Regions from separate parts of the Sporosarcina newyorkensis genome, predicted to be linked through region 3. Evidence: riboswitches for the same ligand, from Rfam matches in the RefSeq annotation. Region 3 holds a riboswitch; each other region holds the start of a gene.
The links. Region 3 has a riboswitch for thiamine pyrophosphate ahead of thiM (hydroxyethylthiazole kinase). Riboswitches for the same ligand answer to the same signal wherever they lie in the genome.
Positions count from the first base shown of each region.

Region 1: it holds a riboswitch for thiamine pyrophosphate, as region 3 does, so the genes downstream of both, B5D59_RS17190 (ECF transporter S component) here and thiM (hydroxyethylthiazole kinase) in region 3, are expected to answer to the same signal.
Region 2: it holds a riboswitch for thiamine pyrophosphate, as region 3 does, so the genes downstream of both, thiC (phosphomethylpyrimidine synthase ThiC) here and thiM (hydroxyethylthiazole kinase) in region 3, are expected to answer to the same signal.

Region 1 is NZ_FUYJ01000012.1:18,417-24,211, forward strand. Features, by position in the region: gene B5D59_RS17175 (universal stress protein) at 1-149, opposite strand, end outside; gene B5D59_RS17180 (SulP family inorganic anion transporter) at 162-1,571, opposite strand; gene B5D59_RS17185 (methyl-accepting chemotaxis protein) at 1,922-3,607, shown strand; TPP riboswitch at 3,777-3,888, shown strand; gene B5D59_RS17190 (ECF transporter S component) at 3,973-4,542, shown strand; gene B5D59_RS17195 (ABC transporter ATP-binding protein) at 4,618-5,795, shown strand, end outside.
Region 2 is NZ_FUYJ01000009.1:22,417-28,211, reverse strand. Features, by position in the region: gene B5D59_RS15015 (methionine biosynthesis PLP-dependent protein) at 1-766, opposite strand, end outside; SAM riboswitch class I at 848-951, opposite strand; gene B5D59_RS15010 (DMT family transporter) at 1,106-1,450, shown strand; gene B5D59_RS15005 (DMT family transporter) at 1,447-1,767, shown strand; gene B5D59_RS15000 (methylated-DNA--[protein]-cysteine S-methyltransferase) at 1,760-2,299, shown strand; TPP riboswitch at 2,345-2,461, shown strand; gene thiC (phosphomethylpyrimidine synthase ThiC) at 2,589-4,364, shown strand; gene B5D59_RS18295 (hypothetical protein) at 4,380-4,550, shown strand; gene B5D59_RS14990 (L-lactate permease) at 4,662-5,795, opposite strand, start outside.
Region 3 is NZ_FUYJ01000010.1:29,602-35,396, forward strand. Features, by position in the region: gene B5D59_RS15925 (glycosyltransferase family 2 protein) at 1-342, shown strand, start outside; gene B5D59_RS15930 (polysaccharide pyruvyl transferase family protein) at 339-1,412, shown strand; gene B5D59_RS15935 (glycosyltransferase family 2 protein) at 1,465-2,544, opposite strand; gene B5D59_RS15940 (DUF3238 domain-containing protein) at 2,752-3,948, opposite strand; TPP riboswitch at 4,142-4,246, shown strand; gene thiM (hydroxyethylthiazole kinase) at 4,308-5,078, shown strand; gene thiD (bifunctional hydroxymethylpyrimidine kinase/phosphomethylpyrimidine kinase) at 5,102-5,795, shown strand, end outside.

The DNA of each region.
Region 1 (5,795 bases), on a different contig from region 3:
GACAGCAGCCGCTCATCTTTTGCCTTACTATAATCCTGTACATAGATAATCTCTAAATTTGCTCCAGGCAAGTATTGAGCAAGCATAACCGCATGTTTTGCGGCACGCAGAGCATTTTCAGAACCATCGACCGCTACAGCTATCTTCATATAAATTCCCCCTCAGAGTAATTTTTTATATAAAATTTCACTGGAAGCATTCAATCCTCGAATAGTAACATCCGTACCTTTCGCCTCCAGCTTCTGCTTCACCTTGAATATTGCCCCGACTGCAGATTCATCCCAAAGCTGGCTATCTCCAAAATCGATGATGATTTCCTTTTCTGCCGTATCATCAAATGATTGAATGAATTTTGTAGTGGAGGCAAAAAACAATGGCCCTTTAATCCGATATACCCCTGCATTTTTCGTCACTGTCACACGAGATATTTTAGCGACAAAGAACAGTGCGCTTAAAATCACACCAATCACCACGCCAATCGCTAAATTATGTGTATATAAAATAATCGCAACGGTAATCAGCATTACAATTGATTCCGATTTCGGTGCTTGTCTCAAAAACTTGAATGATCCCCAATTAAACGTTGTCATACTTACCATAATCATGACTCCGGCAAGAACAGGCATTGGAATTTTGACAACCACATCTCCCAAAACAATAATTAAAAAAATCAGGAACACGCCTGCAGTCAATGTGGATAAACGTCCCCTGCCTCCTGATTTAATATTGATGACCGACTGACCAATCAACGCACAGCCTGCCATGCCGCCAAAAAAACCAGTGATGAAGTTGGCGATCCCTTGTCCGCGCGCTTCTCTATTTTTATTACTCGGTGTAGCCGTCATATCGTCCAACACCTGAGATGTCAGTAATGATTCCAGTAAACCGACAACCGATAAAGCCAAGGAATACGGCAGAATGATTTTCAGCGTTTCGAGGTTCAGCGGGATATCCGGCAGAAAAAACATAGGCAATGAACTTGGCATTGTTCCCAAATCCCCGATCGTCTGCAATTTCACTCCACTTAAAAGGGCTACTGTCGTCATAACGACAATCGCAATCAACGGTGCAGGAATTGCCGTGAAAAACCGCGGAACTGCATACACTAAAATTAAAGTAACCACTGCGAATATATAGGTCATCATGCTCGACCCAAGCAAATAGGGCATTTGCGTAATAAAAATCATAATTCCCAAGGCATTGACGAATCCGAGCATGACGGAGTTTGGAATGAAGCGCATTAAATTCGCAACACCCAGACTCCCTAAGATTAATTGAATAATCCCTGTTAAAATAGTGGCTGCAAGTACATATTGTAAGCCGTGATTCGCCATCAAACTGACAAGAACCAAAGCCATCGCACCAGTCGCAGCTGAAATTAGACCGGGACGGCCGCCAACAAATGATGTGATGACCGCAATGGTGAAGGAAGCATAGAGCGCGACACGCGGATCGACACCGACGATAAACGCAAAAGCCAGAGCTTCCGGAATAAGTGCCAGTCCTACAACAATGCCTGCCAAAAGATCAGCACGGACATTCCCAAGCCATTGCTGTTTAAAAGTATGCATATTGTTCTCCTCTCATGATGTTCCAACTAATTTAACTTCATAATTGAATGGTATTAGCTTATCATCTACAATTCCATAAATAAATAGTACACTGCAAGCTATCTAATTGCATGCATACTTCTTCATTATATCGTTACTTGGGTGATCTCACCCTCACCTTTACCATTACTTTGCTCAGCCTTTTATTAACTATATTTTTAGTCTTTCCTACCACTCTATAGATAACAACAGAAATAAATGGTATAATTGAATTACTTACTTATTACTTTTAGTTCTATTTAAACATCAATAGTTCTTCAGTTTTATAGGTAAAAGAAACTCTATGAAATAAGAAGGGAATAAGGATAATAATGGGCACATTCAAAAGCATACGGGGAAAAATGTTGTTTGGATTTTCTACTGTAGTCATTTTAATTGTTTTATTAGGTGTTTATATCGTTTACACATTAAATCATTCTAATAACTTAACGAAAGCGGTTTTAGATAAAGAACTGCCACTTTTAATTATAGATGAACAGCTATCTCTGGATATGGCGAATCAACTCGCAGCGTCTCGTGGTTTCATTCTGACAGGTGACGACAGTTTTAAAGAGTTGTTTAATAGCTACACCGAAAAAAGTGAAAATCGTCAATCATCTTTAAAAAAACTAGGGGGAACCCAAGAAAGTATTAACCTATTCGAAAGAACGGTTGAATGGCGTAATTTTGTTACTGAACAAGTATTCGCTGAATATGAAAGAGGAAATGAAGAGGAAGCTCTTCGTAATGTTATGTCGATGACTGATGAAGCTCGTAGTTTAATGTCGTCTTACGAAGAAGCAGCTAAAAACCGAGAAAATTTTATTATTGATTTAGAGAAAAATATGCTAGCAAACGGGAAAACGACATTACTTATTGTCACTGGAGTAATTGTTCTAGTCATTCTTTTAAGCATAGCCACGGCTATAATTACAGCTAACTCGATTTCAAGACCACTCCGAATCGTCATGAATCGAATGAAACTCATTACGAGCGGAGATTTAAGTAGCGAGCCTATGGAAACACATCTTAAAGATGAAATCGGCCAATTAATCGCATCGACGAATGAAATGAGTGCCAGCACTCGTCATTTATTAGATGAAATCAATCATGTGGCCGAAACTGTGTCTACACAAAGTGAAGAATTGACTCAATCAGCAAATGAAGTAAAAGCAGGCACGGCCCAAATTGCCATAACGATGGAAGACTTAGCAAACGGCACAGAGTCTCAAGCCGATAACGCCACGATTTTGTCATCCTCCATGGAAACTTTCGTAGCAAAAGTGATGGAAGCCAATGAAAATGGTATGCATGTACAAAAATCTTCCACTTCGGTTCTTGAGATGACGAACCAAGGAAGTGAATTGATGACTTCTTCTTCCAAGCAAATGGCTGTGATTGATCAAATCGTTCACGATGCCGTTGTTAAAGTAGAAGGATTGGATCAGCACACGCAAGAAATCTCTGAACTAGTTTCTGTCATTCAAGACATTGCGGGCCAGACGAATTTATTGGCATTGAATGCCGCAATTGAGGCTGCGCGAGCTGGCGAGCATGGGAAAGGCTTCGCAGTCGTAGCGGATGAAGTGAGAAAACTTGCAGAGCAATCTTCTTCATCTGTCACAAACATTACAGATATCGTCAACCGCATTCAAAATGAATCCAGAACAGTAACAGATTCACTGCAGGACGGGTATAAAGAAGTCGAAGAAGGAACAAGCCAAATTAAACAAACGGGTGAAACATTCGATAAAATCAGTACAGCTGTTACAGAAATGGCGAATCGAATTCGCAGTATAGCTGAAGACTTAAACGACATTTCAGCAAATGGCCAGGAAATGCGCAGCTCTATAGAAGAAATTGCAGCAATTACCGAGCAATCTGCAGCAGGGGTCGAAGAAACTTCTGCCTCATCCGAACAAGCAAGCAGCTCCATGGAGGAAGTCGCTAATAACTCCAATGATTTAGCAAAACTAGCAGAGGAATTGAATCTACTGATGCAACGATTCAAACTCTAAAATCGCATATCTTTTCAAATGCACCGATAATAGCGTCTTCTCTAATTACAGAGTAGACGCTTTTTGAACGACAATAACACAGCCACAAATTCTTACTTTTTCACATGTAGTCTATTGCGCCTCAGGTTGCCAGATAAATTAGACTGTTGTATACTATGACTGCTTACATAATTGTCCGTACGGGTGCTTGAGTGAATCAGGCTGAGATAGCAGATAAAACCACTGCTGACCGTTAATCTGATCTGGGTAATGCCAGCGTAGAGAGCGTTCGAAGGGAATATCTGGGACCTGCATGTCCCCTCCTCGGCTGTCTGCTCTTTCAGACGGCTTTTTTGTATAGGCAAAAAAAGAAGGAGTGGGATCTATTGAAAAGATTGAAATTCACAGATTTATTGATCACGATTATGATCGGGGTCGTTTTCGGAATCCTGATGAAGTTCTGGGATGATCTGTATACCGTTGTAAAGCCGATCCTGCCAGTTGCACGTCAGCTGATTTATGGAATGTGGTTCATGGTCGGTCCATTTGCTTATCTGCTCATCCGTAAACCCGGTACAGCGCTGATCGCAAGTATTGCAGGGGCTAGTTTATCCGCATTTGCCGGGCATGGCATCGAAGTTCTAATGTATGGTTTCGTTCAGGGACTTGCAGCAGAATTGCTGTTTGCAGCGTTCCGTTATAAACGCTTCTCAATGGTAGTTGCTGGATTAGCGGGCGTCGCTTCATGCCTGGCCAGCTTTACGCTCGACTTGTTCTATGGTTATGCAGCACTTGAAACGTGGGCACTTATCGTGAAATATGGACTACGTGCCATCAGTGCATTCATCTTCACTGGGATTTTCGCCGTGCTGATCGTCCGGGCACTCGAAGCAACTGGTGTGACGTCTTTAATTCGTCCAGTCGATAAAAAAGAATATACGATGCTGGATCGGTAAATTTTGATGAATTATTCGAATCTACATGCCATCAATCTAACCAATCTGCGTTTAAAATTTCCTGGAGAGGATTCCTTGATCTTCAAGGATCTCTCCTTTTCGGTTCAGCCAGGTGAAAAAGTACTCATGCTCGGACCAAGCGGCTGTGGAAAATCGACGTTACTGCAAGTGCTCAGCGGAATCGTTCCGAACTCCATTGAGTTGCCAATGAAAGCCGATAAAATCAATCTGCCCGACTCATGGGGCTTCGTCTTTCAAGATCCCGATACGCAGTTCTGTATGTCATATGTCGATGAAGAGCTCGCTTTTGTACTGGAAAACCTGAACGTACCGCGCAGCGATATGGCACCTTTGATAGAAGAGGCGCTAAAACGCGTCGATCTACATTTGGAAAACTTACACACACCGATCCTTGAACTATCTCAAGGGATGAAACAACGGCTTGCACTTGCTTCCGTACTTCTGCTAAAGCCCGATGTTCTGTTTCTCGACGAACCTTCCGCATTACTTGATCCCGAAGGCACCGAACAAATCTGGTCATCTATTAAACAAGCAACTGCTGATAAAACCGTAATTATTGTTGAGCATAAAATTGACTTGATTGCAGACTGGGTAGACCGTGTTGTCTTGTTTAATGACCATGGAATTATTCTAGCGGACGACTCTCCTTCCACCATTTTCAAGCACTATCAAGAAGAATTGAAACGCTACGGTATTTGGTATCCAAGTGTGTGGGATGAGTATAAGGAATCTGAGTCTTTTAAATCGATGATGCATGAACGTGAACAAGTTTCCTCATTTGAAAAGATCCTTCTCAACGACTTTCATGGTTTTCGTGGCACTGCCCCGAAAATCTTTGCAAAGAAAGCAGTGGCTAAAACAGGTGACTGGATTGCGATCACGGGTGAAAATGGTTCAGGAAAAAGTACGCTGCTTCTTTCTCTTATGCAATTATTACGCACTGAAGGCATCTATAAAGTGAATGGTGAACGCGTTATTCAGAAGAAAAGGAAAAAGCAGTTGCCTAAAGGACTCTCGCTCGTCTTTCAAAATCCAGAACTGCAATTTGTGACGAATTCGATAGCTGAAGAATTAACGGTCTCTCTGCATAAAATGGGCAAACCTCAAGCAGTGAACTATGCGGCAGATTTAATGCAACTCTTTAATTTACCGAATTCAGGCACACGGCATCCTTATCAGCTTTCCACGGGCCAAAAGCGTCGTTTAAGTGTGGCCACTGCCTTGACTCCGCA
Region 2 (5,795 bases), on a different contig from region 3:
CATGCTGCTTCATTCTCAAATGGAGTGTTTTGAGACCGCGGACTACGAGCCATGAATCAAACGGAGATAGTGTAGCGCCACTCGCATTATGGTTCGTGAACAAGCGGTCGCAAAGTTCTTCGCCTTTTGCTATGACAAGACCAGCAAGCACGTCATTATGACCACCGATATATTTCGTAGCGCTATGGATAACGATATCCGCACCTTCCTCAATCGGTCGTTGGAAATACGGTGTAAGGAACGTATTATCAACAATTAGCAACAGGCCATGCTTTTTAGCAAGTTCTGCATAAGTTGCGACGTTAATCTGCAGCATAAGCGGGTTGGTAGGTGTCTCCAAAAATATCGCTTTTGTACGATCTGTAATTGCTTGTTCAACTTCTGAAACATCATCAAATGTTAGGTAGTGTGTAGAAATCTGATAGGTTTTCTCATACTGTTGGAATAAACGATAGGTGCCGCCATACAGGTCCTCAGGGGCAAGGATTTCGTCACCTGTTTTAAACAGTGACAAGATTAGTTGAATAGCTGCCATTCCGGAGCTGCAGGCATAGCCTTGATCACCGGATTCTAAATCGGCAATGCCGTCTTCCAAAATAGAACGAGTCGGATTTTTTGTCCGCGTATAATCGTAGCCGGTAGACTGACCTAACCCTTCGTGATGATAAGCTGTTGATAAATAAATCGGTGTATTGACTGCGCCCGTTTTCTTATCGCTGTTATTCCCCAGCTGGACTAATCTTGTTTCTAATTCATTGTTTGTCATAGTATCCATCCCCTTCAGAAAAATAAAAAAGAGCCTCTTCATTTCGAATAGGCCCTCGAACATACAACATTTTCTTCAGTATTCTCATCTTCAAGGCGGTGTTCACCCTTGGAATTAGCACCATGCCAAGCTGGCTGGTTGCTGAGACTTCTTTGGGCCTATCCCTCCGTCTCTCTCGATAAGAATATTCTTAATATAGGAAAAATTATTAGTGGATTCATTCTATCATGCGAACATAGCAGATGCAAGCTTACTTCTACTAGGAATGCTTTTTTCGTTTAACTGAAAGGTTTGTTATACTAATAGACACTATAGAGCGAATGAAAGGAGACGTTAACTTTGGCTTGGAGTTATGTCGCTTTAGCTGCGGTCGTAGAAATATTTTGGGTGGTGGGACTGCGCTATTCGGAGACATTTCTGCATTGGATCGGAACTGGAGGCGCGATTATATTTAGTTTTTATTTCATTATTAAGGCATGTGAGAAATTGCCTTCAGGGACAGTTTATGCTGTCTTCACCGGTTCAGGCGCTGCAGCCATTCTATTAGTTGATATTTTCGTTTTCCACGCGGACTTCACCTGGATTACGCTGTCATTTATCTGTTTGATTGTCATCGGGGTTGTTGGTATCAAACTGACTACAGATGAGCAGTCGGATGAAGCGAATCAAGAAGGGGGCAGTTGACGTTGGCTTGGGTTTATTTAGCGATTGCCAGTCTTGGAGAAATCTTTGGGGTTATAAGCATCAATTATTACTTGCAGAAACGTACGATCAAGCGTCTCCTACTCATAGTTGGAGTATTCAGTTTCGGCTTTGTTTTTTTATCGTTAGCGATGCGCGATATTCAAATGAGTACGGCTTATGCAGTCTGGACAGGATTGGGAGCGGCAGGGGCAGTCCTGGCTGGTATTCTAATCTTTAAAGAGTCTGCAAGTGTGAAAAGGATTTTCTTTTTGTCATTGATTATAGTAGGGGCCGTTGGATTGAAGCTGTTTGGCTAATAGAAAGGTAGTGGGGAAACTGGTTTATTGGACAAGTTTTGATGTGGAAGGTTGGAACGTAACAATGGCAGCGACTGAAAGGGGCCTTCTCTATGTAGGCTTAGCTGAAGATGCTGAGGAAAAAATGAAGAGTTGGCTCACCAAACAATATGGCGCTGGCGAAGTGAAGGAAAATGCAGACAGATTAGCTGAATACGCAAATGAAGTGAGAAGTTACTTGTCTGGAGAAGTGCAAGATTTCACATGCTCCGTGGATTGGTCAGGCACACCATTTCAAAACAAGGTGTGGAAAGCGCTTCAAGATATTCCGTATGGACAATTGGTGACATATTCAGACATTGCCGAGATAATCGGTCATCCTTCTGCAATTCGAGCAGCTGCTTCCGCGATTGGAAAGAATCCGTTGTTGCTTGTCATCCCATGTCATCGGGTCATCGCAAAAAATGGAAGTCTATCGGGCTACCGGGATGGTCAGCAACTGAAAGGTCGGTTGATTCGAATGGAAGGTAATTCTTTTACTTCCTCTAGTTGACAAAGTATTACTCTATGATAAACTATAGTTGTTCGACAATTCAATAATCATAACTAGGGGTGTCCAGCGCGACTGGACTGAGATGGGATGAGTAAAATGCATTCCGAACTCTTTGGACCTGATCTGGCTCGTACCAGCGTGGGGAAGTTTTCAATCTATCAATCAGCGTACTTTTGTGCGTTTTTGAAAGACCAGGTCCTTTTTTTATGGAGCTGGTCTTTTTTTGTGCTGCTGATTCCCTTTACTCGGATGGAGTCATGGTCTGCCCTCACAAAGGAGACGATGACAAATGAAACAAACGACAGAAAAAGAGATCCACATTCACGATTGTTTTCCGGCAAGCAGAAAAGTATATGTACAAGGAAGTCGATCCGATTTGCTTGTACCTATGCGCGAAATTGAACTATCACCAACCGTGACAGAGCAAGATGAGTTTCCGAATGAACCGTTCCGCGTTTATGATACGAGCGGAAAATACACGGAAGCAGGCTATGAAGTCGATATTAAAAAAGGACTTCCAGCCATTAAGGAAAATTGGATATGGGAACGTAATGACGTGGAAGAATATGAAGGAAGACAAGTAAAACCACAGGATAATGGCTATCGTTCAATAGAGCAAATGAATAACGATGCGCAATTTCCTTTATTGAAGCGCAAACCGCTGCGAGCTAAAAAGGGAAAGAATGTTACGCAGATGCATTATGCACGAAAAGGGATGATCACACCTGAAATGGAGTTCATTGCGATTCGTGAAGGCGTTGAATCGGAGTTGGTACGCGATGAGGTTGCGAGAGGACGGGCAATCATTCCGTCCAATATTAACCACCCCGAAGCAGAGCCTATGATTATCGGCAGTAAATTTCATGTCAAAATTAATGCGAATATCGGAAATTCCGCAGTCTCTTCATCGATTGCAGAAGAAGTGGAGAAGATGACGTGGGCAACACGCTGGGGTGCGGACAATATTATGGATTTATCGACAGGTAAGAATATCCATACGACACGTGAGTGGATCATCCGAAATTCCCCTGTACCGGTGGGGACAGTTCCGCTCTATCAGGCGCTCGAAAAAGTGAATGGAAAAGTGGAAGATTTATCATGGGAAGTCTTCCGCGACACATTGATTGAACAGGCCGAGCAAGGCGTCAGCTATTTCACGATTCATGCGGGGGTACTGCTACGCTATATACCGCTGACGGTTAACCGAGTGACAGGCATTGTCTCACGTGGCGGTTCGATTATGGCGCAATGGTGCATGCTTCATCATGAAGAAAGTTTTCTCTACACGCATTTCGAGGAAATTTGTGAAATCATGAAGCAGTATGATATCGCATTTTCATTGGGAGATGGCTTGCGTCCGGGATCGATTGCAGATGCTAATGATGAAGCGCAATTTGCTGAGCTGGATACGCTTGGTGAACTGACGAAAATTGCTTGGAAGCACGATGTGCAAGTGATGGTCGAAGGACCTGGGCATGTACCGATGCATTTAATTAAGGAAAATGTTGATAAACAAATGGAAATTTGTCAGGAGGCACCATTCTATACATTAGGTCCGTTGACGACAGATATCGCGCCTGCGTATGACCACATCACATCTGCAATTGGTGCTGCGATGATCGGGTGGTTCGGGACTGCGATGCTGTGCTATGTAACGCCAAAAGAGCATCTCGGATTACCAAATAAAGAGGATGTTCGTGAAGGTGTCATCACATATAAAATAGCTGCCCATGCAGCAGACTTAGCGAAAGGCCATCCAAATGCACAAAAGCGCGATGATGCATTATCCAAAGCTCGCTTCGAATTTCGTTGGAGAGATCAATTCAATCTGAGTCTAGATCCAGAACGAGCGATGGAATATCACGATGAAACGTTACCGGCAGAAGGGGCGAAAGTATCTCATTTCTGTTCAATGTGCGGGCCGAAATTCTGCAGTATGCGTATTTCTCACGACATTCGAAAGTACGTGGATAAAAATAGTCCAGAAGAGAATCTGGCAATCGAAAAAGGAATGCAGGAAAAAGCGGAAGAATTCAAAAGATCTGGTGCTAAAATCTATCTTTGATTAGGAGTGGGTTAGATGACTTCAGCAAAACAGTTAGTTCGTCATATTGTTGTGCAGCGCCAAGGTCTACGTGAATTAGAGGAAAAGTTATATAAGTTGCAAGCCGAATGTGTTCATGAATATATAGAAACCTCGACACATAGAGAATGCGAAAAGTGCCAGAAGGTGGAGAGTATTCATTATTAAAAAAGAAGGTTGCGGGAAATATGTAACGTAACCGAGTCGGTCTGAACCGAGTAAATAAAATTTATCCACAACAAAAAAGAGCCAATCAATGGCTCTTTTTGCATTCTATAATTATGATGGTTGACGCAATGATTCTACTGACAACATCCGTTTATCTGTCGCCATTTTTATGGTATATGCCGCCATAATTCCGATAGCGAGGATCAACCAGATATTTAGGAATCCGTGGATAAATGCCATGCCGAAGAATCCAGCCGCCAATAAATAGTAACTGAGCGGGAACAGTACACGGCGGATCAACAGACCTTCTTTACCGATCAACCCAACTGTCGCCGAAGCTGCCACAACATTGTGCACACAGATCATGTTACCGGCAGCGCCTCCTACGGCCTGCATTGCAACGACAATTCCGGCTTGTGTCGTATCCAAACCGATATTGCCTGCGGCGCCGAATTGGAATAGAGAAAACATCATATTACTGAACGTATTGCTTCCTGCTATGAAAGCGCCGAGCGCACCAACAATTGGAGCAACGAGCGGCCAGAAATCTCCAGCGACGACAGAGACACTTTCAGCTAAAACTAACGGCATATTTTCGCCTATTAATGATGTACTATCAGCCGCTGCTTTACCTGCTGCAAGCGAAGTATTCAAGAATATTTTGATCATCGGTACAGCAAAGATCAGTGCCACCCCCGCGGTTACCGCCGTGATAAATGAGCTTTTCCATGCTGATAAATACTCCCTAGGTTTCATTCGATGAAAGAAGTAACCAAACAGTGAAGCTACAATAAAGAAAAAGCCAGGCAAGAATAAAGGTGTCGAGACCGTGGTGATACCTGAACCGAACATGTCTTCAAACTTCAACGTAATAGCTGAGTGTTTCAATAAACTTTCGAAAGGCTCTGCCGTTCTCGATAGGACGAGTAATACTGCAAGTACGACATATGGCATCCATGCATTTAACATAGAAATCTTACGGCTTTCATCCAAAGGCTTGGCAGCTTCATGGTTCAGCTTGCCGAACCAATCCTCCTCCCACTGGGCACGAGGTGGAAATTCAAACGAATCTTCTGTTTTAGGCATGAACAATCCCTTACGAGCAGCAGGAACGACGATGATCAATGACACGAGTGCGCCAAGTAAAGAAGGAAATTCAGGACCTAATGTAAGGCCGATCAGGAAATACGGAATAGTGAAGGCCAACCCTGCGAATAGAGCGAATTTCCAGACTTTTAAACCTTC
Region 3 (5,795 bases):
TTTTTACAGAAACTGATCAAACCTCCCTCGATTCTCTATCGTTTAAAATATGCTATTTTAATTGAAACAAAAAGCTTGGACGGAGCATGGCCAAGTATCGAAAAAGCCATTGATCTCTATCCAGACTATGTCGATCTCCACTTTTTCAAAGGGTACATTCTCTTTGAAAAAGAAAGATATAAGGAAGCCTTAGAGGCATTCGGTAGATGTCTGGAATTAGGAGATGATCATAAAGAACATCTAATTTGGCAAGGCACCGGCAGCTACCGAGCAATGGAATACAAGGGTAAGTGTCTGAAAAAGATAGACCAAGGATTATACGATAAAGGCGGGAAAATTTGAAAAAAGTACTGTATATCGGGTGGATTGGTTATGAGAACCTAGGTGATGAATTGATGTATGATCTTTTTAAGGAGCATTTCGCTGTACTCGGTGAAGGGTATTCTTTAGATTTTGTGAATGTTGAAATGAGATATTTGCAAAACATTTCACCCTCCGACTATGATTTACTTGTTCTTGGCGGAGGGTCGATTTTAAACGGGCCCAATGCCACCATCTCGCCATATGTTATTGACTTTTTATATAATGCGGTAATGCTGAATAAAAAGGTGATGATGTGGGGCTCGGGAATTGACTGGTTGCCTAAGTCTTCTATCTCTTTATTAGAAAATCCACAGGGGCATTTCCCATTCAATATTCCGGACCTTACAAGGGAAAAATTTCGAACTGTATTCTCTCAAAGTATTTGGGCAGGTGTGAGGGGGCCGCTTTCGAAAGAAGTTTTCGATCGAATTGATCCATCCAATGGAATTGAAATTTCGGGGGATCCTGCATTTTTATTAAACCCAGAAAAAAAGAGGAAGCCAGAGCAAAAGATCATCGGAGTTAACTGGGGAACGAGCTTCAATAATGTTTACGGACAAGATGAGGAAGGCGTGGAAGACCAACTAGCCACAGCTTTACAATCATTAATCGCGCAAGGCTATAAGGTGCATTTGTATATTGTTTGGCAGAAAGATTTGGAGGCATCCATCCGGTTGTATCATAAAATCAATGATAGCGATAACGTAACGATGCCGACATTGTACGATCAGAACGAATTAATGGCACGAATGCAAGATTTTCAATACACCATAAATTTCAAACTGCATGCTAATTATCTTTCACTGGCTGCCCAAGTCCCGTTTATTGCTCTTGGGTATCGGTTTAAAATATATGACTTTATTAAATCTATTGAAGCGGAGTCATTACTAGTCGACATGGATTCCACAACCATAGCAGAGGATTTATTGCAGGCCCATGAACTAATTGTTTCTAACAAAGACATTTTGATGACTAAAATCGAGACACAGCGAAATTTATACGCAAAAAGGTTGCTTGAACCCTTTGCAGCTAAGCTATATTTACACTGATAAACAAATTAGCAGGGTCAAGATGTAAAAACGTCTTGACCCTGCTTTCATGCTATTTCGCGCGGTGTTCTTTAAAAAAACTCTCATTATTCATAATGACAGGATCCTTTGGACGGTATTGCTTTGCAAGAAGATTTTGGTCAATTGCAGCTTGGACATCTCCTGTTTTCCAATAACAAACGCAAAGCTGCAAATGTGGATACCAAGTGGAGAAGCTTTTATTCGTGAATCCCATGTCCGCTTCTGTTTCAATATCCACTGCTGTTTTATACCAAAAAATCGCCTTTTGAAAAAGACCTTTCTCTTTATATATGTCCCCTATTCTGCACGCTGCTTCGGGTCGAGGAATATCGTAGTTCATTGTGCTGACCAAAGCGGCCATCTCCTCTTTAGGCCGTTTTAAAACGCGATAGCAATCTGCCTTATACAAACAGGCACGAATGATATCCTCGACCCATCCTTTTTCCGTTGTCAAAAATTCGGTATACTGTTGGAGCGCTTTCTCGAAGTGACCATGATCCTTCAGTTCGTTTGCAAAATAAAAGAGGTCTCTAGGTGTAAATTCCTCTCCCGCTTCACGCCTTTTTTCATAAATGCGCAAATTCCTGCCCTTAGATTGGTTCTTCTTTTTCTTGTCGGCTTTCCTGTGAGTGACAGAGATATCTGACGCAAGAATATTTCCGCTTATAAGCAGCACTTCATGGACAGGTCCTACCCATTTAAAATCACGCACCCTTTTGACAAGCCTATTTCTTCGGAATGAAAAAGATGGATTTCCATACTCATCAAAGGCCACATGATATAACATTGAGACCACATCAACGCTCGGATCCAAGCTCTCTTTTAAACGAGCCAACTTCTCTCCGTCACTCTTAAGCAATACATCATCCGCATCCATCCATAAAATATATTCCTTTGTAGCTTGTTGAAACGCAAAATTCCTAGCAGCTGAAAAATCATCAATCCACTCAAAATCATAAATTTTGTCTGTAAACTTTCTTGCGATTTCTTTCGTCCTATCGACAGATCCTGTGTCAATAATCACGATTTCCTCACATAAATATGCCACGCTATTCAAACACTGCTCTAACACTTCTTCTTCATCTCTTACGATCATGCATAAACTAATCATATTAGTCTCCTTTTTATTATGTTCTTTCATTATATGTACTATATTAGCAGCAGTGTTGGGTTATTAAACTGAGGAAAATACGTCAAAACAAGTACCGGATCCCTACGCAATTTACAGAACAGACTGGAAGGATGCAACAAATGAAAACACCTTCTTAAAAGACTTCTTCTTTCACTATAACTGTCATTGCGCAGGGGATGTCCATTCTTAATTACACGTCATATAACGCCAATAATCATCACCTAAGACACCTGATAAGTATGCCAGCCCTTCGCTTTCCGACTGACGTATAGTCCACCAATCACCGTCACCAAGCGATAGATAAATCTCATGATGGGGAGCGTCGTTATGATAACCAACCAAATCGATATTTCCTTCACAATCCAGATGACCCTTCACTTCATAATGGATGGGTGGAGAAACTGTCAGTGGATTCCCGACATCATGCACTATCTCAAAATTGATCTCTGACGGCTTCCCTTCCAAACGTTTGATTTCAATATCTTCCAACGATGCATGACCATGACGCTTATAGCTTTTCAAATAATTCATGCCAATAGATGGACCGACAGCCTTCGTAAATTGAAGTGAGCTTTCTTCAATATTGAATTCACCTCGCATATCCACTCGCGTCCGATAACTTTTCCCTTCTGGATCGAAATCCCGGTCATCACCAGCGAAGTATGGCAACGGAGACAAGAGATTAGGATTTTTCAGGATATCTTCTTTTAAAAATGTAGTATAGCGAAACTTCCACCGATCTATTTCTAGCACCTTTTTACGCTTTGCCACCGGTTGCAATAAGTGATCCCGACAATTCACTCGTATTGAAAACGTATAGCTTTCCTCCGTCGGCTTGTTCTCTGAACTAGGCGGCATCACTACTTCAAATGCTTTCGATACGATCGACTTACTGACATTCATTTGCTGATTGCTGTCAATTAGTGGACGAGTACCCAAAACACTATATGTAACCGCCTCGGACATGCTTGATTCTCGATCGATGAAGCGGTTATTCTCTACGGTATCGAGATATATTCCATTACGGTAAATATCGTATTTTTCTACGCCTTTAATTCGCTCCCAAGACAAAGCAATTTGTGACGAAGCCGCAATTGTTGTGATGACCAAACGTTGTAGAGGATGTTCGTCTTCCACCCTGCTCGTTAAAGCAGATGTTTGAATCACTATGACGTCTTCTACTTTTTCGTCTTTTACACGTTCAATCGTATATTGAAATGGGTGTCTTGAATCGAGTTCTCCGTCAGTAAATTCAGCAACAGTCCCTTCATACAACTGCCGTTCATTTTTATAGACCCTATAGTACCCTCCTGTATCACTCCAAACAAACGATAGCTCCCCCAATGAATGCTTCATACTTTGAACTTCGAATAATGGCTCCATTTTTCATCTGCTCCTTTTTATTCATTTCATATCAATCGACTGTTTCATTTCAGACACTTATGCAACATTGGGCATATGTGTTTACCTACTTCTTCTATGTGTTATCTATCATTTTTATACAATTCATTCTGCTCATCCCAGTATCGTTTTATCCTTCTGTAAATATATGCTACAATCAATATGTCTGATTCATATTCACCACTAGGGGAGCCCGGTTTAATGGGCTGAGATGCATTTACCGCAAACCCTTGGAACCTGATCTAGTCATACTAGCGAAGGGAAGTGGGTAGTTATCGTACCCAACAGCCCATTTCGAATGGGCTTTTTGTATATATACCTTTATAGAGAGGAAGAGAAACATGCCGCTTATTCACCAACTTCGCAAGGAACAACCACTGGTTCATTGCATTACGAATATCGTAGTAGCGAATTTTCAAGCGAATGGTCTATTAGCTATCGGAGCCTCTCCTGTAATGGCTGATGCAATAGAAGAAGCAAAGGATATCGCAAAAGTTGCCGATTGTAGCATTCTGAATATCGGGACGTTGAAGCAACAAACAGTAGATGCAATGATTTTGTCAGGCAACAGTGCCCGCGCAGCGGGAAAACCTGTTGTGCTGGACCCGGTCGGTGCAGGCGCGACTCCCTTCCGAAAAGCTTGTGTACTGCAAATCTTAGATGAAGTGGATGTTACTCTGCTTCGATGTAATGTCGGAGAATTGGCTGCTATCGCAGACATCCCCTGGAATGCAAAAGGCGTAGATGCAGGAGAAGGACAAGCCGACGTAGAGGGAATCGCAAAAATCGTTGCCTTGAAATATGCATGCTTAGTGGCTGTATCTGGAGAAATTGATATCGTTACTGACGGCCATTCCACGTTATCCATTACTGGGGGACACCCTATGATGACGAATATTACGGGTACAGGTTGTTTACTCAGTTCCGTAGTAGGAGCATTCTTATCAATCGGGAGCGAACGTCCTTTAGAAGCAGCAGCGGCGGCACTCGCATTTTATAAACGTGCAGGCGAAGAAGCGGCCAAAGTTTCTCATGGGCCAGGTGATTTTGCTATGAACTTTTTGAATGCATTATATACATTGGATCGCAAAACCAAAACGTACTTAGTATAACTACGAGTAAGGGGGTTTTTTCATTGACAGTAAAAGTAGCATTGACTATTGCCGGTTCAGACAGCGGTGGCGGTGCTGGAATCCAAGCCGATCTAAAAACGTTTCAAGAGCTCGGTGTATTTGGCACATCCGCACTTACTGCCATTACCGCCCAAAACACACAAGGCGTTCATGGTGTTTATCCAGTACCAGTAGAAGGCGTAGTAGCTCAAGTACGTGCTGTACTGGATGATTTTGAAGTGAAAGCCTGTAAAACAGGTATGCTATTTTCTACAGAAATTATAATGGCTATTGCTTCTTTATTGGAAGAATACCCGCCGATTCCTCTCGTGATTGATCCTGTCATGATTGCCAAAGGTGGTCAATCATTATTACTGCAAGAAGCGGTCCAAGCGATGAAGGAAAATTTAATCCCAATTGCCACTATTATTACGCCCAACATTCCGGAAGCCGAAGTACTAACAGGCATGAAGATTGTAACGGATGAGGATATTCAAGAAGCGGCGCAAATCATCATCGAGCTAGGTGCAAGAGCCGTCATTATGAAGGGCGGCCACCGCAACGATGTGCTCGAAGCAAAAGATTATTACGCTGATTGTGAAGGTCAATCTTTCACCATGACAACGCCTTGGGTACAAACAAAAGATACCCATGGTACAGGCTGTACGTTTGCAGCTGCTTTAACCGGTTTTATCGCAAAAGGCTATTCCTTGTCAG